DNA from 2 places in the Aerococcus sp. 150760013-2 genome. Region 2 is predicted to be linked to the other one. Evidence: riboswitches for the same ligand, from Rfam matches in the RefSeq annotation. Region 2 holds a riboswitch; the other holds the start of a gene.
The links. A riboswitch is a leader RNA that binds a small molecule or an ion and turns the genes downstream of it on or off. The one in region 2 is predicted to bind FMN.
Positions count from the first base shown of each region.

Region 1: linked by a shared signal. The riboswitch ahead of ACUW85_RS01970 (ECF transporter S component) and the one ahead of ACUW85_RS03075 (energy-coupling factor ABC transporter ATP-binding protein) in region 2 are both predicted to bind FMN.

Region 1 is NZ_JBSEYI010000002.1:148,053-159,569, reverse strand. It holds gene ACUW85_RS01980 (RecQ family ATP-dependent DNA helicase) at 29-1,507, opposite strand; gene ACUW85_RS01975 (helix-turn-helix domain-containing protein) at 1,491-2,558, opposite strand; gene ACUW85_RS01970 (ECF transporter S component) at 2,643-3,263, opposite strand; FMN riboswitch at 3,373-3,490, opposite strand; gene ACUW85_RS01965 (pseudouridine synthase) at 3,553-4,275, opposite strand; gene scpB (SMC-Scp complex subunit ScpB) at 4,312-4,944, opposite strand; gene ACUW85_RS01955 (segregation/condensation protein A) at 4,941-5,696, opposite strand; gene ACUW85_RS01950 (GNAT family N-acetyltransferase) at 5,712-6,125, opposite strand; gene ACUW85_RS01945 (ABC transporter permease) at 6,800-8,095, opposite strand; gene ACUW85_RS01940 (ABC transporter ATP-binding protein) at 8,085-8,996, opposite strand; gene xerD (site-specific tyrosine recombinase XerD) at 9,254-10,153, opposite strand; gene ACUW85_RS01930 (CvfB family protein) at 10,275-11,135, opposite strand; gene ACUW85_RS01925 (shikimate kinase) at 11,377-11,517, opposite strand, start outside.
Region 2 is NZ_JBSEYI010000004.1:69,434-80,950, forward strand. It holds gene truA (tRNA pseudouridine(38-40) synthase TruA) at 1-791, opposite strand, end outside; gene ACUW85_RS03065 (energy-coupling factor transporter transmembrane component T family protein) at 816-1,604, opposite strand; gene ACUW85_RS03070 (energy-coupling factor ABC transporter ATP-binding protein) at 1,605-2,537, opposite strand; gene ACUW85_RS03075 (energy-coupling factor ABC transporter ATP-binding protein) at 2,513-3,355, opposite strand; FMN riboswitch at 3,476-3,601, opposite strand; gene ACUW85_RS03080 (OsmC family protein) at 3,672-4,121, opposite strand; gene ACUW85_RS03085 (acyltransferase family protein) at 4,237-6,147, opposite strand; gene rplQ (50S ribosomal protein L17) at 6,566-6,946, opposite strand; gene ACUW85_RS03095 (DNA-directed RNA polymerase subunit alpha) at 6,972-7,916, opposite strand; gene rpsK (30S ribosomal protein S11) at 7,983-8,372, opposite strand; gene rpsM (30S ribosomal protein S13) at 8,396-8,761, opposite strand; gene rpmJ (50S ribosomal protein L36) at 8,794-8,907, opposite strand; gene infA (translation initiation factor IF-1) at 8,939-9,157, opposite strand; gene ACUW85_RS03120 (adenylate kinase) at 9,277-9,924, opposite strand; gene secY (preprotein translocase subunit SecY) at 9,958-11,259, opposite strand; gene rplO (50S ribosomal protein L15) at 11,259-11,517, opposite strand, start outside.

The DNA.
Region 1 (11,517 bases), on a different contig from region 2:
CAATTTAACAAAACTTTATGGACCAGTTTCAAGATAATAAGTGCTGCAAACGTTGGGTCCACATTCCCTTGAAATCATCATGTTGGTCTTTTTCGACTGTCACTCGATTCGGTCGGGCCATTAAGTCTTGCCATATCGGTTGACTGACGTAGTCAGGTTGGCAATTACTGCAACATAAGTCTGGTCTATCCACTACCTGTTCATCGGCTTGTTCTAATAAGAAAGTCCGGTAACACTGGTCAGTAGCCATTAAATCTAACATTTGGTAGATCTGCCGTAGCCGTTCCTGACGAAGTTTTTGGGCATGTACTTTTGCTGTTTGGTGATCCGTAAAATGATGGCGGTAAAAGTACAACATGGCACTTATGCTATCTGCGTATTGGTCAACTTCACTTTGGGTTAAGGCCTGTTTAAACAGCCGTTCCAATAAATCATCCAACAAGTCTGCCTCGTCTTCTAATAACCGGCGCATTTGCTGCAGTCTAGCTGCCTCGCGATGATCGTATAAGACAATTGACACTGATTGTTCCTGATCTCGTCCTGCCCGCCCGACTTCTTGAATAAAGTCTGCCATATTCTTAGGGAGATGATAATGCAAGACAAAGCGTATATGACCATGGTTAATTCCCATACCAAAGGCTGACGTTGCAAAAACAATATCCAATTCATTTTGTAGAAACTGGCTTTGGATGATATGTCTATCCTCTAGACTTCTATCCCCATGGTAAGAAGCGACCCGCAAATCTGTATGATCTTTCATCCATTGGTTGAGTTCTTCGAGTTCACTTTTATGGTGGACATAAACAATTCCTGGCTTAGGCAACCGGTCTAACCAATCCTGCAATTTGTTTACCCTCACTTCACCGGCGTCAATTTCATCGAATAGGTAGAAAATATTTGGTCGGTCAACTGATTCTTTTACCAGTTGAATAGGTTCTCCCTCTTCAAATAAGTAATCCTTGATATCTGCTAGTGTGGATTGGTTGGCAGTAGCAGATAAGGCTAATGTTTTTGGTTGCTTTAAGAGCTGACGAACCTTTTTCAATTCAGTATATTGCGGTCTGAAGTCGTAACCCCATTGAGAAATACAATGGGCTTCATCAACAACTAATAATTGAATGTCCATCCGTTGTAAGGCCCTGATTACTTGATCTTTCAGGAGCATTTCTGGTGATAGAAATAGGAATTGATAGTCAGATAGGTGGCTTAAAATATAAGCTTGTTCCCCGCGGTCATAGGTAGAATTTAAGGCAATGCCCCGTCCTAATCCCATCCGTTGTAATTGACTGACTTGGTCTTGCATCAGGGAAATCAAGGGCGAAATGATCAATGTTACACCAGATTCATTATATTGGTTGATTTGGTATATTAAAGATTTACCTCCACCAGTTGGTAAAATGGCCACCACGTTTTCCTGTCGGTCTAAAGCCTCTAAACTCGCCAATTGCCCGGGTTTAAATGTTTGGTAACCTGTCACTTCTTCCAGGCGTTTATGCCAATCTGTCATCATGGGCTCCTTTCTGGTAGACGATATGCCAATACCGATATAACCAATAATCTTTCTCGCCGAATCTCGCTTTAAAGGACTCGAAATTCTCATCTGGCTCTTGGCTTACAAGGGGTGAAATGTCTTTCAAATTAAGTTCTTCAACCACAATTGGTTGAATTATCCAAGGAAAACTCAAGGTAATTTCTATGATGTGTTCTGTTATGGTAGATAATTTTAACCGTCTTCTATCAGCAATTTTTTGAAGTGACCAACCTTGGTCGATTAAATTAAAAGTATCTTGCGTAGTTTGATTCCAAATTGGGAATTGGTTAAAAACCCCTTGGGCAAAAACTTGCAGCCATTGAGTTTCTGCCCCTAAAGTATGACCACTTACCCAATTTTGATAGATTTGATCCATCAAGGCCTGTTGGGTAATGACAACTGCCCGCTTCGAAATCTGATGATTTTCTGCTACTTGTTCAAGGGTTTGTGCCGGTAATTTGGCGCCTTCAAACTGTTCTAGGAAAATGAGGGCTGCCTGGTCTGGGAAGGCAGATAGTTCCTTAGCGAGTTGCTGATGAAGGCTTTTGGTTATGGCCTGTAAGCCAGCTTGGGACGCGTCTGCACTTTTGGCCATTGAAATAAAATCTTTGATCAGCTGTTGAACTTCTAAATCCTGGACAATTGGGCTATAGTGCGGGTTTTCGGCCTGAATATTGGATAGGACTTGCAGCAATAATTTGAAGGCTAAGTGGTGCTTGTGGTGGTGACTTGGGATAATCAGACCGTTTCGTTTTTGAAGGATGTCATCAACTAACAAATGCATATAATTGGTTTGATCGTTTTGGCGGAAGATAGCTTCCACCGAGATATATTCAGCTACATTTTGGGTATAGGACATCCATGCGTCTTTTGCAAGTTTTGGATAAAGACCGAAATAGGCAGTTAAATTGTTTGAAAATGCAAAAAAAAGTGTTGTGGCTGTTCGCTTGCCAATCAACACTTGATATACGGAATTCGGGGGTAGGGCTTGGACTTTAAAAGCAATCGCCATTAATAAAGTATCCAATCCTATCCCTCCAACGTTCCTACTATTTTTTCCCGACATGATTCTCTGGGTCTATCATACCAGAAAATTAACAATGCTTCACTTTTAATGGTGTGAATATTCGCGCGTACCGAATCGATTGACTAGGGTTGGTAGGGTTTGAACTAGGACGAAATGTGCTAGAAGGGAAACCAATACCCCTTTGAACAAGTTGAATGGGATGATACCCGCAAGGATATATGTTTGCATGTTACCTACATCGAAGTTCATGACTTGCATGTAGAATGGTGTGATCACGAAGTAATTTAAGATAGTCATCACTAATGTTAAAGAAAGGGTTGCAGCTAGGTAAGCAGCAATCGTTTTGCCGAAATTCATTTCTTTCGCTGATTGATTACCTGTGTAAACTGTCGCCATTTGATCTTTCAATAAGTAATAAATTGGCAAGATGTAAGCGATAGTCGCGATAAAGGCTGTTGCGTCACCGATTGGAATCCCCATTTCACCACCTGTATACATGTAATGTAAACCGTTGGCGATTAGGCTGGCAGCAACTGCTTTTTTAGGTCCTGAAATGAATGCGACGAGTAAGATTGGTACAAGTGAAAAGTCTACCTTTAAGTAAGGTAAGGCCGGGATGATTGGAAAACCAATAAACATCAATATGAATGATAGTGCCCCGACAATTGCGACCAATACGATTTCTTTAGTGTGATTTTTTCCCATGTGAATTTCTCTCCTTTTCTACTTCATGGGGTTGGCACTCAAAAGTGGAAATAAAAAAAACTCTTTCCACCTTCAAGGTAAAAAGAGTATAGGCAAACAGACATAGTCCGCCCATCTTCTTCCATCCTGACTTTACAGTCGGTTCTAGAATTTCACTAGATCAGTCCCAAATGGGAGTCGCGGACTTTACCGCCGATCGGGAATTTCACCCTGCCCTGAAGATTGCTTCAAATTTATTTGATTACAATACCTATTATAGCAAGTATCTTACTTTTTTCAAGTAGGACGCTTACTTTTTCTTGGCATGCGCCAATAATTCTTCGATTTCGTGTTTTAGTAAGGTTCTGCTGTCTCCTGGTTTCAAACCTTTAAGGTCTAAAAAGCCGTAACGTTCACGTTTCAACTTGGCTACCGGATGACCCACTGCTTCTAACATTTTACGGACTTGGCGGTTACGCCCCTCATGGATAACCAACTCGATAATGGTGGTCTTTTTGTCCTTATCAACAGAAAGAATTTTCGCTTGTGCTGGGGCAGTTTTCACACCGTCAATTTCAACACCTCGCTCTAATTGCTTACGTTCTTCTCCGGTAATGACACCTTCAACTTTAGCCACATAGACTTTGTTGATTTCATAGCGAGGGTGCATCAAGGTATTGGCGAATTCACCGTCGTTAGTTAATAACAATAATCCTGAGGTATTGTAGTCTAACCGTCCTACTGGATAAATCCGTTGTTCAATTCCTGGGAAAAAGTCAGTCACCACTTTCCGGTCTTTATCATCTTTCACTGCAGAAATCACGCCAGTTGGCTTGTAGAATACGTAGTACACTGGTTCTTCTTTATATATAGGTACTTGGTCTACTTCAATGCGGTCAGTGTTGGATACTTTATGGCCCAGCTCTCTGACAACCTCACCGTTGACTTTCACGCGTCCTGCGGCAATCAATTTTTCAGACTCTCGTCTCGAGGCAACACCTGCGTGTGCCATCACTTTTTGTAATCTTTCCATCTTTAAATAACTCCTATAGGTGACCTATTCAGTCGTTTATTCTGTTGTTGTTTCATTAAATTCTGTCTGGCTAAGGTCTGTTTGGTTAAAGTCTTTTTGTTCAGGTTCACCGTTATCATCAATTTTAAAAAGGGTCTCTTCATCTACCGAGCCATCTAAGACTAGATTATGAATATCCGGCAAGTCTTCTAAGGACTCCAAACCAAAATATTGGTAGAAGTAAGAAGTTACCCCGTAAATAATCGGCCGACCTGGTGAATCCTGACGGCCCGTTTCCATAACCAAATCTCGCTCTAGTAATTTATGGATCATATTAGATGACTGAACACCTCGAATATCATCAATCGTCATTCGCGTGACTGGCTGTTGGTAGGCAATAATCGCCAATGTTTCCAATGCCGCTTGAGACAATTTCGTTGCAAAAGGAGAAACCGCGTAATTTTTGACCACTTCACCGTATGCTGCCTTGGTCACTAATTGAACACGTTCATTAATAACGGTAATTCTTAATCCAGATTGTGGGTCGTGTTGGAGACGATTTCTCAAAACCATCACGTAGTATAAAGCCCATTCCTGTCGTATCTCTAACAAGTTGGCAAGTTCATCGACAGCAATCCCATCTTCACCTGCTACGAAAAGTAAACTTTCTATTGCAGCGACTGCATTCATTCACTTTCCTCCCGTCTAATCAATTGAATATCTGCTCTTAAGTCTTCCTGGTATAAGTATAACTCATTTGACTTCACTAATTCCAAAATCGCTAAAAACATACTAATAATTTGACTACGCGATTGAACTTTTCCAAGAAAAACAGCTTCTTGAAACATCAATACATCCCGGTCCGCCTCAACGAAGGCTTGGCGAATATCCATCATTGCAGTCCCTACCGAGTAAGACTCACCTGCAATCGTGGTTTGAATAGGTTGTTGATTTTTCAAGCGGAAGGCCATCTTTTGAATGGCTCTATACAAGTCATCAGGCGTTAATTGGCGACCCGTCATAGGGATTTTCTCTTGATAAGCCGATAAGTCTGATGGTTGCTTGGTATATTCCAACGACCGTTCAGCCTGTTTATCCGCTAAGATATGGGAAACTTCCTGATATTGCTGGAAAGCGAGTAATTGTTCCACTAATGAGTCACGTGGATCATCTTCTTCCTCAACTGCTTCTTTGGGCGTTTTTGGTAGCATCATTTGTGTTTTGATTTCCAATAAAGTAGCCGCCATCACCAAATATTCTGAAGCAACATCCAGAGATAAGGCTTCATAGGTATGAATATAAGCTAAATATTGGTCGGTAACCAGATTGATGGGAATATCAAAAATATCTACCTTTAAATTTTTAATTAAGTGTAATAGTAAATCAAGCGGCCCCTCAAAGGCCGCTAGATCTAATGTTAATTCACTTGTTTGATCGTTCATCCTGACAATTTTCTCCTAGACTTGGGGTGTGTTTTCTTGTTTATTATCCAATTCCTTGTCCAACTCTTCTTGGCGACGTTTTGTCCATTTTGACAAAATTGTAGATAGGGAAATTACACCAGTAAGGGAATAAACGGGAAATTCTTTCTTTAATGCCGTTAATAAATCATAAGTAAGTCCTTCTTCTCTAAAAGAAGGATTGATCGATAAATAACGCACGACTAAAGTATCTGTATCATCATGTTGGTCAAAGCCTACTAAACCGATGATATTATCAGAATCAGCTTCTTTCCATAAATAAATTTTACGTTCTTGCTGATTAATTTTATCCATTTCTTCTTTAAGTTCAGAAAATTCTTTAAACTCAGGGATGTAGGATAATAGGCCCATTACGATTTTCTCGTATCTTCCTATATAAGGCACTAACATCTTTGCCCTCCTTTTACTTTTGCATAATAACAAAGTATGTGTAAGAGTACATTAGCATATATCAACAGTCAAGGCAATTTTTATTAAAAATATTTAAGGGTGCGAGAGAGACCGTTTAGCTCAACAACACTGGAAAGTTAGTGCGGTATCACACGCAGTGTGATGCAAACTAATTAGAAGAGGATTTGAGCTGGTCGAACGAACCCGACTACGAAAAGCACTCTTTGCATAATTGTTGTTGCATGTTTTTGCTAGCTGATGTGTTGTATTTTTATACAGTTTGAGTTGTAGTAAATATTTGATTGCCCAAGACACTCACCATTCCTATCATCGCCTTAAAAAAGCAGTGCGACCACCTTCAGTCAAGGCCTAATGGTGGTCGCACTGCTAAGGCTTCTAGGAGGCTACTACCTTGGCAATATTTTTTATAATGTGCTTGCTACTAATATAATGTACCTTTTGGATAAATTGTAAAATGTATGTATGTTTAACAAATTACCTGATTATAAATCGTCTGCCTACGGTAATGTATACTTGTTCTTTCAAAAAAACGCACAGTTTCAGTTTGATTAATGATCAATGACAAGTGGTGTTCTGTTACGTTAGTCAATCTTTCTCATATCGATTTCGATAAAAATAGCCAGGTCTAAAGAGACCTGACTAGATAGTTGTTGTTAGCCTTTTTTCTCACTTTGTCTTAAGGTATAAGATTGTTTCAGTGTGCCGAATAAGCCTTTGTCTGAGTAAGTCAGGACGTTTGACTTGTAGAAGTTGGCGGATAACCATAGGCAAAGGATTGAGAATAGTAGTGAAATGATGACAGACAAGATTAATTCTGTGGTCGATACGGTTTCAGCAGCTATTCTAAATGGCATGACAAATGGTGTGAAGAATGGGATTTGTGAGGCTACTCGAACTAAGATATTGTTTGAGAAACCTAGTCCAAACATCCCAATATAAAAACCAATAATACTTAAAAGAATAATCGGTGTGATCATTTTATTCACATCTTGTACATTTGAAACAAGTGATCCAAGGAAGGCACCTAACACTGAGTAGGTGATGATCCCCAAGAAGGATAATAACCCGGACCAACCAATGATAGATGCTGAATTAGACAATAAGGCTGGAATTGTTTGGTCCCCTAATAGCGCTTGTAATTCTGCTGGCATTGGTGTGTTCATGATTGTGATAAAGATGATGCCTAGTAAGATTGCGTAGAAGGCAACTTGTGTCAGCAATACGAGGAAAATCCCCAACATTTTACCCATAAAATGGGTGGTTGATGAAATGGAAGATAGGACGATTTCCATGATGCGTGACCCTTTTTCTACGGCAATTTCTTGTGAAATGATGGAGATGTAGTTCATGACAAACATGAATACGATAAAGGATACAACATAGGCGACACCTGTTCGTACCATAGATTGAATGTCCTGGTCACTTTCGCTGGTACCGGATTCTAAATCAATAGTTTGGCTTTGGATGGCCACATTTGAATCGATTAGATGGCTGGATTCTTCTTCCGTCAGGCCTAATGCTTGCGACCGGTTGGATAATTGAATACTCTCTAATACAGTTTGGAAGCCGGTAGTTGAGATGTTCTTCCCGGTATTACTTTTGTAGAATTCAGCTTGGATGACTTCCGGATCACTTTCGTCAATGACTAAATAACCATCAATTTCCTCGTTAACTAGTGCCTCTTGTGCTTGGTCTACATCTTGGTCAGAAATTAATTGGTTCTGTCCGTTGTCTTCCGTTTCAATTGCACTTACAGTTTGGTCAGTGGCACCAATGATAGATACCGTACCGATTGAATCAGATGCTGTTGCCATACCGATGACGCCTGAAATGATAGCCACTACAGCGACCATCAAGATGGGGCTTAATAATAGCATAACAAATGACCATGAAAAGACATTTTTCTTGTAGACTTCTTCGATAATAATACCCAAACGACTATTTCTCATGACGTCCACCTGCTTCCATTTTAAAGATTTCATCTAAGGTTGGCGGTTGTTGGCTAAAAGATTGGATGTATTCGCCTTTTGAGATGGTCTTGAATAATTCAGGCCCTACATTTTCATCTGATAGGATTAACTTATATTCCCCAGTTGTCAATTGACTAACCGATTCCACCCCTGGTAAGACAGCTAGGGCTTCTTGATCCCAGCCCTTAGCTTGGACGAACAGTCTTGTTTTACCGTAGGCATCACGCACATCATTAATTGGCCCGTAGATTTTCTGCTCCCCGTTATGAATCATAATGACTGAATCACAAACATCTTGGACGTTGGCCATATTATGACTTGAAAAAATGATACATGCACCTTGATCGCGCAGGCGTAAGATACCTTCCATCAAAAAGCCAGCATTCACTGGGTCTAATCCTGAAAATGGCTCATCTAAAATGACCAATTTTGGTTCATGGATTAAGGTGGCAATCAATTGGACCTTTTGTTGGTTCCCTTTGGATAAGGTTTTAATCCTATCTTTACGGTCACCTTTAACATTGAAGTTTTCTAGCCATTCATCAATTTTGGCATTGATTTCTTTCTTTTTCATGCCACGCAAGCGGGCAAAATACATGATTTGTTTTTCAATGGTCATGGTCTCATAAAGGCCACGTTCCTCGGGTAAGTACCCCACCGTGTCATACACTTTCTTCATATGTAAGGGTTGGCCGTCCCATTTAACTTGGCCACCATTTTCCGGTGTTAGGAAATTTAGAATCATTCGAAAAATTGTCGTTTTACCTGATCCATTCTGGCCAACGATACCAAGGATGGTGCCCGGTTGAATTTCAAAGGACACATCATCTACTGCGACAACTCTGCCGAAGGTTTTTCGTAGATGTTCTACTTGTAACATACACTTTCTCCTCCTTCTACTTTCTTAGGGTTTCCCTGTTTCTTTCCCTTGGTCTGCCGAAATGAATCATTTAAGGCAAAAAATACAGGTAATTGAACGAACTTTATCGAACCTATATATACATTATAAATTACATGAAGCAATTTAAGGCTTCAAAACAGGTAATAAATAACCCTTTTCTGAAAACATGCAAAAAAAGGCAGGATAATCCTACCTTTTTAGTTAAGTATGTGGTTATGCAAACATTCCTTGTATTTTTATGCCCGCGGATGATTTTGATTATAAATATCCTTCATATGTTGGGCATGAATATGAGTGTATATTTGCGTTGTTGAAATATCAGAGTGGCCAAGGAGTTCTTGGACCACTCTTAAATCCGCCCCATTTTCAAGTAAATGGGTTGCAAAGGAATGGCGCAGGGTATGGGGACTGATGTCTTTGGTGATATGGGCCATGATCACCATCTTCTTCAAGTTCTTCCAAACACCCTGTCTAGATAAAGGCTTACCCCGGTTATTCACGAATAAATAGCCTTGGGTCTCGTCTTCATCTTTTACTAGTTCTGGGCGCCCTTCTGTTAGATACTTGTTAATCCAGTCTTCTGCCATCTCACCGATTGGGACTAGTCTTTCTTTATCCCCTTTACCAATGGTTTGGATAAAGCCCATCTCTAAATGGATGTCTTCTAGTTTGATATGGATGATTTCAGATACCCGCATGCCAGTTGAATACAAGGTTTCCAACAAGGTTCTATCCCGCAACCCTAGTGGCTTAGTGATATCTGGCGTCGCTAAAATCCTATCAACTTCGTCTAAGGTTAAAACAGCTGGTAAATGTTGGGTTTTCTTGGGTAAAGAAATTTTTTCCATTGGATTGTCTTCAATGACCCCATCCAATTTTAGGTAGCGGAAGAAATGACGCAAGGTTGACACGTAATGTGACCTGGTTGACGTGGCCAAATGGTCTTCGTTCATCCACTTTAAATGGTCTAACACTGTGTCCTGACTAATGTCTTGGACCTTTTCGATGCCTTGACGATTTAAATAGGTCATCATTCGGTTTAATTCTTGCTTGTAGGAGATGATGGAATTTTCTGCCAACCCCTCTTCTACACGCATGGTATTTAAAAAATCTTCAATTACTTCAGTTAGCTTCATGCTTACCCTTTCTTCACTCAACGAAACATATACAGTCAAAGGCCTAGTCCACTTGATTTGCTGTGCCCTTTTCCAAAAAATGAATCAATCAAATCTTAGTTGATAAACCCCTAATGACTGATTATTTAAGACGGATGCCGCCTTCGACTTGTTCAATTTGACGGTTCTTCAATAAGTTCCCCAAGGCACGTTTGAATTGTGCTTTAGAGATGCCAAAGTATTCACGGATATCATCGGGATTCGATTTATCGTGGTAAGGCAAGAAATGATTCGGTTGGCGTTGTAACAAGGCCAAAATCATTTGTGCATCCTCAGAAATTACCGTGTGGGCTAAAGGTTTCAATGACATATTCAAGTTTCCATTTTGTCCGATACCGATGACACGCCCTTCGACTTCTTGTCCTAAATGTGGTTCTTCCAAGCGTTCACTTTCATGGATAAAGGCTAGGAAATAGTCATCTGTAATTACATAGGTCCCCACTAATTTTGCGTGGTAGACAGTCCCTTTCACTTCTTGGTTAGTCCAAGATTTTGATTGAGGTGATAGTTTGTTGGTAATTTGTTGGAAAACTTGGTCCTCAGCTAATTTACCCCAAACTCGATCTTTTTTATCTACTTCTAAACGGATAAATAAGCGGTCGCCTTTTTTCGGCCATAAGTGTTTTTCACTTGGTAGGTCATCTAAAGATACCACGATTTCCTTGTCTGCTAAACCAATGTCTACAAAGACCCCCAAGTCTTTACGGACTGCAGTAACAGTCGACCAACCATAACGACCTTGACGAACGTCAGGTAATTGCGTGGTCATCATTTTTGTGTGTTTCATATTTTCATAAATGAAACCTTGGACCGCATCACCTAATTGGTAATCCCCTTCGCTCTTATCAAGTTGGTAAGTAATACCCTCTTTTTGTACTGAATAAAATTTGTCATTTTGATCCGTTACTAACGCTGTAGTAACCGTCCCTAATTGTGCGCTCATATATTTTCTCCTTAAAACGGTGCTTGTGCATGTTAATGTCATTATATCATATTTATTAATTACTTGGCCGCAGCTTCATTCTTCAAACACCTGATTATACTCGATTCTGAACTAAAGGTAAACGACGATTATGCAAATACTGTATAAGTCGTCATAGTTTCGCCTTTTTTTGCATGAAAAAAGGAGGCCCGCACTTAAGCTGACACCTCCTCTTTATACAAGTAGATTCAAATTATCCAGTTTAACTCATTTTTATAATTACTTCTGCGGTTTCATATGCATCGGTTTGACGAACATCCAGTAGGTAATTCGACGCTTCCTCGTATAAAGGAATTCGTCGTTCATACTTGGCAGCCATCTGACTTTTACTATTGGCATTGAC
Region 2 (11,517 bases):
TTATAGTCGCTATAAGCCTTGGAAACCTGGCGGCGGTCTTCTAGCCCTAGGTAATAAACCTCCGCTAAATACAAGCCATGTGCGGCTGCTGTGGGTCCTGCTTCATTCCGGTCTTCGGCTGCGATCAACCGTTTCATCTCGTCAACTGGTCTTAACCCGTCCCCAATTTGAAGCGTTGTGCCCACCAAAATCCGGACCATATTGTACAAGAACCCTGACCCTTCAAAGACAAAGGTCAAGGTTTCTGCATCCGGGTCAGCCGTCACTTCGGCCCGGTAAATTTCTCGGACAAAGTTGGTTTTATCCGTTTTAGTCGAACAGAAGGACTTAAAATCATGAACGCCGATAATGTCCTTTAAAGCCTCCTGCATACGCTTAATATCCGTTCGGTAGGGATGGTGGTACATATACTGTCTAGTAAATGGTGACGGAAACTTGGCCGTATCTACCTTGTAAATATACTTCTTACCGTTAGTATGAAAACGGGCGTGGAAATCATCTTCCACCCGTTCAACCTTAGTGATTCGAATAGCATCATCAAGGATTGAATTCATTGCCCTTAAGACCGCTTCCTCACCAATTTCCGCTGGATAGTCAAAATGAATGACTTGGCCAAGGGCATGAACACCTGAATCGGTCCGGCCTGACCCAACAACAGGAATCGTCTGTCCTTTTGACATGAGCTTTAAGGCTTTTTCAAGGGCTTCTTGTACAGTGTGGCCATTTGGTTGCACTTGGAAGCCGACAAAGGGTGTTCCGTCGTATTGCAAGGTTACTTTAAATCTAGGCAAAATGCGCCCTCCTTCTACTAGTGGCTATAAGATAATCATGACAACGGTCAAAACCGCAAGACAGATACTGGCAAGGGTATCTAGTTTGCCCCAATGCAATTGACGGTACTTGGTCCGGCCTTCACCACCCTTGTAACCACGCGCTTCCATGGCAGTGGCTAGGTCGTAAGCTCGGTTAAAGGCAGAAATAAACAAGGGAATTAGGACTGGAATAAAGGCTTTTACCCGCTCAAGGATATTCCCTTCTGAAAAGTCTACACCACGTGCCCGCTGTGCATTCATGATCTTATCTGCCTCTTCTAGTAGGGTCGGGACAAATCGCAAGGCAATCGATAACATTAAGGCAATCTCATGGACTGGCAAAATGTTACGAACAGGCTTCAGCAAGGCTTCCATGGCATCGGTAATAGCCAAGGGTTGAGTAGTCAAAGTCAAAATCGTCGATAGGAAAATAATCAATAGGAAGCGGACAAAAATATAGGCCGCATTGGATAAACCACCAGTTGTTAAGGCTAGTGGACCAAATGACCACAGGACGTCCCCAGTATGCGTAAAGAGGATTTGTAGGGCTACCGTAAAAATAATAATAGCAATCATGGGTTTTAAACCACGTAAAAATATCCCTAAAGAAATCCCAGTTAAAAAGACCAAACTCGTAACCACTGCAATCATGACGATATTGGTCGTGACATCAGTTGCCGCAAACACCAGCAACATCATCACAATCAAGCCCACCAATTTCACCCTTGGGTCCAGTTTGTGCATCAAGGAATTACCGGGAATGTACCGGCCAATAATCAATTTATCTTTCATCTATAATTGACCCCCTTCCCCTGTAATAAATCCGCTTAACTTGTCGTCGTTATTTTGTCTGGTTGCTAAAGCCAATTTATCAACAATTAAGTCAGCTAAAGCATCCACCGTTAATGGGACTTCAGTCGCTGTGTCCCATAACTGGCGGTCTAATTTATCTTGTAAATTAAAAGCAAAATCAGCTGCGTCCGGTAAAGCCAATTGGTGGCTGGCTAACCAAGCAGGATCTGCAAATACTTCAGCTGGTGTTCCTTCTTTCACACATGTACCTGCATCCAACACAATCACGTGGTTGGCATAAGCCGCCACATCTTCCATTTGATGGGTCACTAAAACAATCGTCAACCCTTGATCTCGGTACAAGCGGTCGAACATAGACATCATTTCCATCCGACCTTTTGGATCCAATCCAGCAGTTGGTTCATCTAAAACCAGTACTTCTGGTTTCATGGCAATCACCCCAGCAATAGCTACACGGCGCATTTGCCCACCAGATAACTCAAAGGGTGACCGCTCAAATAAAGTCGAGGCAATCCCAACTGCAGCTAAAGCCGCTTCAGCTTTCTCGCGGGCCGTTGCTTCATCGTCGCCAAAATTCATGGGCCCAAACATCACATCTTTAAGGACAGTTTCTTCAAATAGTTGCCCTTCAGGAAATTGGAAGACCATCCCCACTCGTTGGCGGATCTTCTTCAAGTCTTTTGGTTTAGAGTCAGCTGACACTACCGCCTCACCAATCCGTACTTGGCCCACAGTGGGTTGTACCAAGGCGTTAAGGTGTTGGGTAATGGTCGACTTCCCTGACCCAGTATGGCCAATAATCGCCGTATATGAACCATCTGGAATTGTCACATTGATATTATGGAGAGCTTCACTAGCGAATGGTGTGCCCGCGCCATAGGTAAAGCCTACTTGTTCAAATGCGATTTGCATAACCATTCACCTAACCCTTCCTCATCAAAATACGCATCCGGTACAGCAACCCCACGTTTTGCTAGGGCACTTTTTAGTTGCTCGGAAAAAGGCACATCCAAACCAATCTCAGTTAACTCATTCCCGTAAATAAAGATATCAGCTGGCGTACCCTCTTTAATAATTTGCCCCTCTTTAAAAACAAGCATACGGTCAGCTTCCGCCGCCTCATTTAAATCATGGGTAATCGAAATCACAGTCAGGGCCTTATCTTGTTTGATATCCGCCACAATTGCCATCAATTCGTCCCGACCTTCAGGATCTAACATTGAAGTCGATTCATCTAAAATAATGATTTTTGGTGCCATAGCAATCACGCCCGCAATCGCAACCCGTTGCTTTTGACCACCAGATAAGGCTGCTGGTTCCTTGTCGCGGTAGTCCCACATTTTAACTCGTTTTAGGGCAGACTCCACCCTCTCATGCATCTCATCAACCGGCATGCCCATATTTTCCAAGGCAAAAGCCACATCATCTTCTACAGTAGCGCCCACAAATTGGTTGTCTGGATTTTGAAAGACTAGTCCAACTTGGCTACGAATAGCCCATAAGGTTTCCATAGATAGGACTTTTCCATCCACTTCAATTGTTCCAGATTTAGCTTCTAATAAGCCTACCAATAGTTTTGAAAATGTTGATTTCCCTGATCCATTATGACCAATAATCGCTAGCCACTCACCTTCGTAGATAGTCGTTGATAGGCCATCTATAGCTAATTTCTCATCTGATTGACTATATTGAAAAGACAAATCCTGAACCTGAATAATCGGTTTCGCCATCTTGTTCCCTCGCTCACTTTATATATTTAAGAAAAAACTCCTCCAACGTTACTTGGAAGAGTTTGTTAAAGAAGACCAAGCCCAGCTAGCCACTTGTATCGCTGTCTCGTTCATCCTGCTATACGCTTCTTCCATCCTGACTGTAACAGTCGGTACTAGAATTCCACTAGTTCAATCACCTAATACACCTGGTAATTCGCGGACTTTACCGCCGATCGGGACTCGCACCCTGCCCTGAAGACATTTCATATATTTTTCACTTAGTTTAGTCTACTAAAATCCACCAGTAAAAGCAATCATTAGATGTCAAGACACCTTACCCCTTTGAACCGTCACCATAATCATTAGGGTGGATTACCATTTCCGTGTATGTATAATCACCGATGATTTGAGATACCGGGCACCGTCCTTCTGCCTCATGAACAATGGTTTCCGCCTGGTCGCGTGGTAAATCGAGGAAAACATCTACTTTAAAATCAAAGTAGGTAATCTTCGTTTCCTTGTTTAACTTATAGTCCACTTGGATAGCTACCTCGCTGGTTACATCCTTGATCCCGTGTCGGTCTAAAGCAATTTCAATCGTCGCATTCAAGCAAGTTGCCCATGATAAGGCAATGAGTTGTTCTGGGTTAGTCCCCGGCTCATCTGCTTTCAATGGACTTGATGTTTGAACCCGCAGCTCATTTTCCCCTTCAACCCAAGCCGTTCCTTTAAGTCCTTGATCATTATGCACTCGTGTTGAATATAACAATTTATCCTCAGCCATATGGGCATTTCCTCCATCTTCTTGGTTATGCTCTAATATGGGTCATTATACCCCTAATACTCCTAGCAAAAAAGGCAATCGCATTTAAATCATGCAATTGCCTTTCAATTCAGTATTATTTTTTCAAGACTTGATACATGCCATTTGTCAGAAATTGTAACCAAACTTGCCCACCATCAGAATTAAAGTGTACCCCATCCTGACTTAGCCAAGTAGGCGCTTCAGCATGGTTGGTATAGTAATCATGCCAGTCCAGTAAGTAGACTGAATCACGTTCGTCACTAGCTGCCTGAGCCAAAGTTTTATTTACATCATCTGCCCAAGGGCGATCAACATGCGTATTCACTAGAAAAATCGTTTTCTCTCGACCAATCTCATCTAAGAAATCACTTAGTTGTGCTGATGTAAAGCCACCATTTGCACCTAGGTCAACCAAAACGACATCTTTTAGCATACCCTGCGCGTCCAAGCTAGCTGGATAGCCAATTAAGGTATATAACTGGCGGCCAACCGCAGCGTCCACAATTGCATTAGGATACAAAGTATACAAACCTTCTGATTCGCCCACCATTAAGGAATCACCGATGAAAGTCACAGATAGCTGATACGCAAACCGAGCTTGCTCATCAGGAATACCTTGGTAAAACCCTAATGATGCCTCACCTAAGTTCTTTTTATAAGTTGAAAGACTAGCGTCAGCTTGTTTTTCTTGCTCAGCCCTTTGTTTATTCAGTTCTTCAATCTTCTTGGCTTGCTCAGCAGCTTGCTGCTCCTCTACCGTCACATTGTCAGCTGGTTTAGACACCGCCACCGCACTCACGCCTCCTAGGAAAACGAGGGCAAATGCAATGAATAAAATGCGGGTCAACCAGGGTGCCGGCTCTTTAAACAAGTTGCGAACCTTAGTAAAAAGATGGACGGGTTGGTTGTTACGCACTTCATTGAAAACCGGCACCGGCCATCTTTTTTCCTCTAGTAAGGCATAAGATAAACACGACAGGATAATAATCAAAATGACTTGTGGCCAAATACTATTGGTAAACCGATTCTGGCTGGTTGGTACCATATGGAACAGCACATTGATTGGGTAATACCATAAATACATATGGAATGTACGTTGCCCTAACCACCGCAAAGGTTTAAATTTCAATAGAAAACCAATCCAAGATCCTTCATAAGTCAACAAGGCAATCATTACAGCAGCTAATAAATCAAAGCCAAACATTCCACCATAGTAAGTGAACGTCGCTGCATCAAGCATGTGGAGCATCCCATAAGTGAGTATAGCCAGTAGGCCTAACAACACCACATCAACAATAAAGTGGTGAAAGCGCCCAACTCGGTCCTTCAACCAAGTAGCCAGTTGGTCCATATCTAACAATTGAGCAGCAGCCCCACCAAGAGCGATAGAGAAGAATCTAGTATCCGTACCATAGTAAACTCTTGAAGGATCTTCACCGGGTGTGAAGACGATCGCCATCAAGATGCCTGACAAAAGTGCGGCAGCGAGCATGACCAAACCGGATTGCCATTTGGTCTTGGTGAAACGTCGACTAACCTTGAAGAATAGTGGCCAAATGACCATAAACTGCATGTAAACAGCTATATACCAATAATGAGTGGTCAAAGACGGGTGTAACATATTGGCGAAATAGGACGATCCAGATAGAATCTGCTGCCAGTTATTCACGAATAACAGGGAGGTGGATAGGTTAATCCCTATATTTACTAGGAGTTGCTGTCTAAATAAGAGTAGATAGGTAAGGCCAACCATAGTGATAATGACCATGGGCCACCATACCTTGCGCATACGCTCCCAGGTTTTCTTAAAATAGGATCCTTCATCAATGTCCGCTTGGTATTTACTTTCCATCTGACTCGTCACTAGGTAACCTGAAAGGACTAAAAAGATGTCCACCCCTAAGAAACCACCTGAAACACGGTGAGTTAGATAGTGATATAAAATAATACCCAACATCGCTAAGAATCGAATTGTATCAAACTGTGTAAAGTAGTTTTTCTTCATTACCTTCGCCTCTCTAAATTGTCAAGCACGCAATTGTCAATGCTCGAGACAATTTACGCAATTATAATACATATATTATATCGATAGTATGAGAAAATGAGAACATCAATTTTGAGATTTCCCATAGCCCTGCCGACAAATGATTCACAAAAGACCAAAAAAGTGGTTGAGCCCTAGCCCCAACCACTTTAGAAAATAAAAAAGCATATATGCTACCAAACACCTGTTGGTTAAACAACACATATGCCGAACCAATTTTTCACCTAAATGAATTGGCCTTGATTTATTCATAAGACTTATGGATATATTCCACTCCTAGCGAACTTCATCACGCTAGGAGTAGATAGAGCTAGACTCGGTTATACTAGGTACAACCACCATCATGACACTCCGTTTTATACATCACTAAAAGTTTTTATTAAACTAATTCAAGAATAACCATTGGTGCAGCATCGCCACGACGAGGTTCAGTTTTTAAGATACGAGTGTATCCACCTTGACGTTCAGCGTAACGAGGACCAAGATCGTTGAATAATTTTTGTAAAGCAGACTCGATAACGATGTCTTCACCTTCAGCGCGAACATCGGCGATTTCGTTACGAACGAATTGGTTCGCTTGACGACGAGCAGCTAAATCTCCACGTTTACCTAAAGTAATCATTTTTTCAGCTGTACGACGGATCTCTTTCGCACGAGTTTCTGTTGTAGTAATACGTTCATTGATAATTAAATCAGTAGTTAAGTCACGTAACATAGCTTTACGTTGAGAGCTAGTACGACCTAATTTACGGTAACCCATTGTCAGTATCCTCCTTTATGATTTATTAATCTTCTTGACGTAAAGATAAGTCAAGAGCAGCTAGCTTGTTTTTAACCTCTTCAAGAGACTTACGACCTAAGTTACGTACTTTCATCATTTCTGGTTCAGACTTGTTAGTCAATTCTTCAACAGTATTGATGCCTGCACGTTTTAGACAGTTGTATGAACGAACTGATAAGTCTAGTTCTTCAATAGTCATTTCAAGCATTTTTTCTTTTTGTGTTTCTTCTTTTTCGACCATAACTTCAACTTGACGAGCTTCGTCTGTTAAGTTAACGAATACTTCCAAGTGTTCTGTCATGATTTTTGCCGCTAAGCTTAATGCTTCTTCGGGTGAAATTGTACCATCAGTCCAAATATCCATAGTCAATTTATCGTATTCGTTGATTTCTCCGATACGCGTATTTTCGACTTGATAGTTTACTTTGGAAATTGGTGTGTAGATAGAATCCACTGGAATTTCGCCAATTGGCATTGAATCCACTTTATTATTTTCTGAGCGTACAAAACCACGACCGTTTTTAACATTCATAATCATGTGGAAACGAGCGCCTTCTGCAAGCGTACAGATATGTAAGTCTGGATTCATAACATCGAAATCAGCATCGGCAATAATATCAGCAGCTGTTACGTCAGCTGGACCTGTGATGTCAATTTCTACTTGTTTTTCTTCTACGTCATACAATTTCAATGATAATTGTTTTACGTTCAACACAATCTCAGTAACGTCTTCACGTACACCTGGGACTGTTGAGTATTCATGCAAAACATCGTCAATTTGGATTGATGTAACTGCTGTACCTGGTAGTGAGGACAACAAGATACGACGTAATGAATTACCTAGGGTTGTTCCATAGCCGCGTTCTAATGGTTCTACAACGAATTTACCAAATTTACTATCGTCGTTAATTTCAATTGTCTCAATATTTGGCTTTTCAATTTCGATCATATCGACAAATTACCCCTTTCAAAACGTGAGAAAATGTATCATCGCATATCCAAGTTCATCAATCGATTAAACACGACGACGTTTTGGAGGACGGCAACCATTATGAGGAATAGGTGTTACATCGCGAATAGCAGTAACTTCTAAACCTGCTGCTTGTAAAGCACGGATAGCTGATTCACGACCTGAACCAGGACCTTTTACTGAAACTTCAACAGATTTCATACCGTGATCCATAGCAGCTTTTGTAGCTGTTTCTGAAGCCATTTGTGCAGCATAAGGAGTAGATTTACGAGAACCTTTAAATCCTAAAGCACCTGCAGATGACCAAGAAATTGCATTACCATGCTCATCAGTAATCATAACGATAGTATTATTAAATGTAGAGTGGATGTGCGCCACACCTGTTTCGACATTTTTCTTCACACGACGTTTGCGTGAAACTGGACGTTTAGCCATAGTGTAATTAACCTCCTTTTAGATTATTTTTTCTTACCTTGAATTGCGACAGCTTTACCTTTACGCGTACGTGCGTTGTTCTTAGTGTTTTGACCACGAACTGGTAAACCACGACGGTGACGGATACCACGGTATGAACCGATCTCTTGTAGACGTTTGATGTCTAAAGCACGTTCACGACGTAAGTCACCTTCAACTTTGATTGTATCTACTGCTGCACGTAAACGATCTAACTCATCGTTAGTTAAGTCACGTACACGAGTATCTTCTGAAATTTCAGCTTGCGCTAAGATTTTTTGAGAAGTCGTTTTACCGATACCATAGATGTATGTTAAGGCAATAACGATACGTTTCTCACGTGGAATATCTACTCCTGCTATACGAGCCATATACGAAAACCCTCCTTTTTATTTATCTTTAATTAGCCTTGGCGTTGTTTATGTTTTGGATTAGAACAAATAACCATAACTTTACCGTTACGGCGAATAACTTTACAATGTTCGCACATTGGTTTAACAGATGCTCTTACTTTCACAGTTATACCTCCTCGATTATATATCTCTACATTACTTGAATCGGTAGGTGATACGACCTTTCGTCAAGTCATATGGAGACATCTCAACTTTTACACGGTCACCTGGCAAAATACGAATGTAGTTTACACGCATTTTTCCTGAAATATGCGCTAAAACTTCATAACCATTTTCCAATTGGACCTTAAACATAGCATTAGGTAATGTTTCAGTAACAGTACCTTCAATTTCGATCATATCTTCTTTTGACAAAGTTTTTCCTCCTAATGGTGGTTGTTTCGTTTAATCACTAATTGATTATAGGATAGAAATACGAAATGTTCAGTCAACCCGAATATCTTACCATAATTAGCGACTTAAAGCAACAAAAATTATTTATCTAAAATCTTTTGGATCTCAGCGTAAACATTGTCAATACCGATATCACCAGGAATGCGATAAAGCTTACCTTGACCTTCATAGAAGTCTAAGATTGGTTGTTGTTGTTCTTGATTAACATTTAATCTGTTCTCAACAACTTCAGGTTTATCGTCTTCACGTTGGTAGAAATCATGGCTTCCGCAAACATCGCATACGCCGTCTACTTTTGGTTTGTTCAAAACTTTGTGGTATGTTGCGCCACAGTTACGACAAATGATTCGTCCTGATAAACGTTCTTTCAACGTTTCAGCTGGCACGTCTAAGTAGATAACTGCATCAATGTCGCGATCTAAGCGAATCATGATACCGCCAAGTTCTTTAGCTTGCGCTTCAGTTCTTGGAAAACCGTCTAGCATAAAGCCAGCTTGTGTATCTTCTTTTTGAAGTCTTTCTTCAACAATACCATTCGTTACTTCATCAGGAACTAATGCACCTTCATCCATGAATGATTTGGCTTTTTTTCCTAATTCAGTTCCTTCAGCGATTGCTGATCTAAACATATCTCCAGTAGAAATATGTGGATATTTGTAATCTTCAACGATTTTAGCTGCTTGAGTACCTTTACCGGCACCAGGCAAGCCCATTAAAATAATATTCATAATTGTCCTCCCCAAGCACGTTACGCATTAGTCTTATTTATCATGAATAAAGCCAACGTATTGACGTTTAATTGTACGCCCTTCAATTTGTTTTGCAGTGTCTAAAGCAACACCGACAACGATTAGTAAGCTTGTACCACCTAAAGCAATTGATTGTGGCATATCAAAGAAGTATGCCCCTAGTAAAGGTAGAACTGCTACACCCATCAAGAATAGTGAGCCAACTGCACTTAAACGATTTAACATTTTCTGTAAATATTCTTTAGTTGCTAAACCTGGACGGATACTTGGAATATAACCACCAGCTTTTTGCAAGTTTTCTGCAGCACGTTCAGGGTTAATCTGAATATGTGCATAGAAGAATGTGAACAAAATAATGACAATTGCGTAAATAGCAATACCCGCTGGTTGCTCCAAATTAAAGATTGTTGACAATACTTGATACCAAGAAACATCACTATAATCAGCGGCAAATAATCCGAGTACCGTTTGTGGCACCATGATTAATGATGACGCGAAGATAACGGGAATAACACCTGCTGAGTTAATTTTTAATGGTAAATGAGACTTTTGCGATGCCGAATTCGCACGTTTGGAATAACGTACGGGAATTTGACGTTCCGCTTGACTCATGAAAATGACGAACATAATTAATAGGATAAATACAAGAACAAATAGTCCTGCATAAATCATTTGTTGATTTAATTCACTGCTAGTAGCATCTACAATGTTATTTTGATAGTAAGACGTTAACTCTGAAGGGATTTGCGCTAGAATACCAGCGAAGATAATGATTGAAGTACCATTACCAATTCCATATTCAGTGATTTGCTCACCAATCCAGACAACAAACATAGATCCGGCAGTCATGAATAAAGCAATCAATAAGTAAGTTACAAAACCTGGATTATCAATTAATCCTAGTGATGACAATGAATTAAATCCTATTGAAATAGCTAAAGCTTGGAAAAAGCCAATTGCTACTGCAAAGAATCTAGTCCATCGATTTAACTTACGACGACCAACTTCACCCTGTTTAGACCACTCTGTAAATGAAGGTATAATCTCCATCTGCAATAGTTGAATAATAATTGATGCGGTTATATACGGTGAAACACCCAATGAAAAGATGGAGTAGCTCGAAAGTGCTCCCCCACCAAGAGTGTTTAGTAGGCTGAATAAACCAGATTCAGCTAACCCTTGAATTCCTGCAGCATTCACGCCCGGGACAGTTATGCTAGCCCCGATACGGAATACAATCAACATGATTGCTGTGAATGCCAAGCGGCTTCTAATATCCTTATCCTGAAATCCATTTTTCAGTATTTGAAACATTAGATCACCTCAATAGAACCCCCAGCGGTCTCAATAGCTTCTTTAGCTGATGCTGAGAATTTAGCTGCTTTAACGGTTAGTTTGCGTTCTAATTCACCATTACCTAAAACTTTGATACCAGATTTTTCTTTTTTAACTAAGCCTGCTTCGATTAAGTCAGCAGCGGTTACAACAGCACCGTCTTCAAATACGTTTAAGTCATCAAGATTGATGATCGCATATTCTTTACGGTTGATGTTTGTAAAACCACGTTTTGGA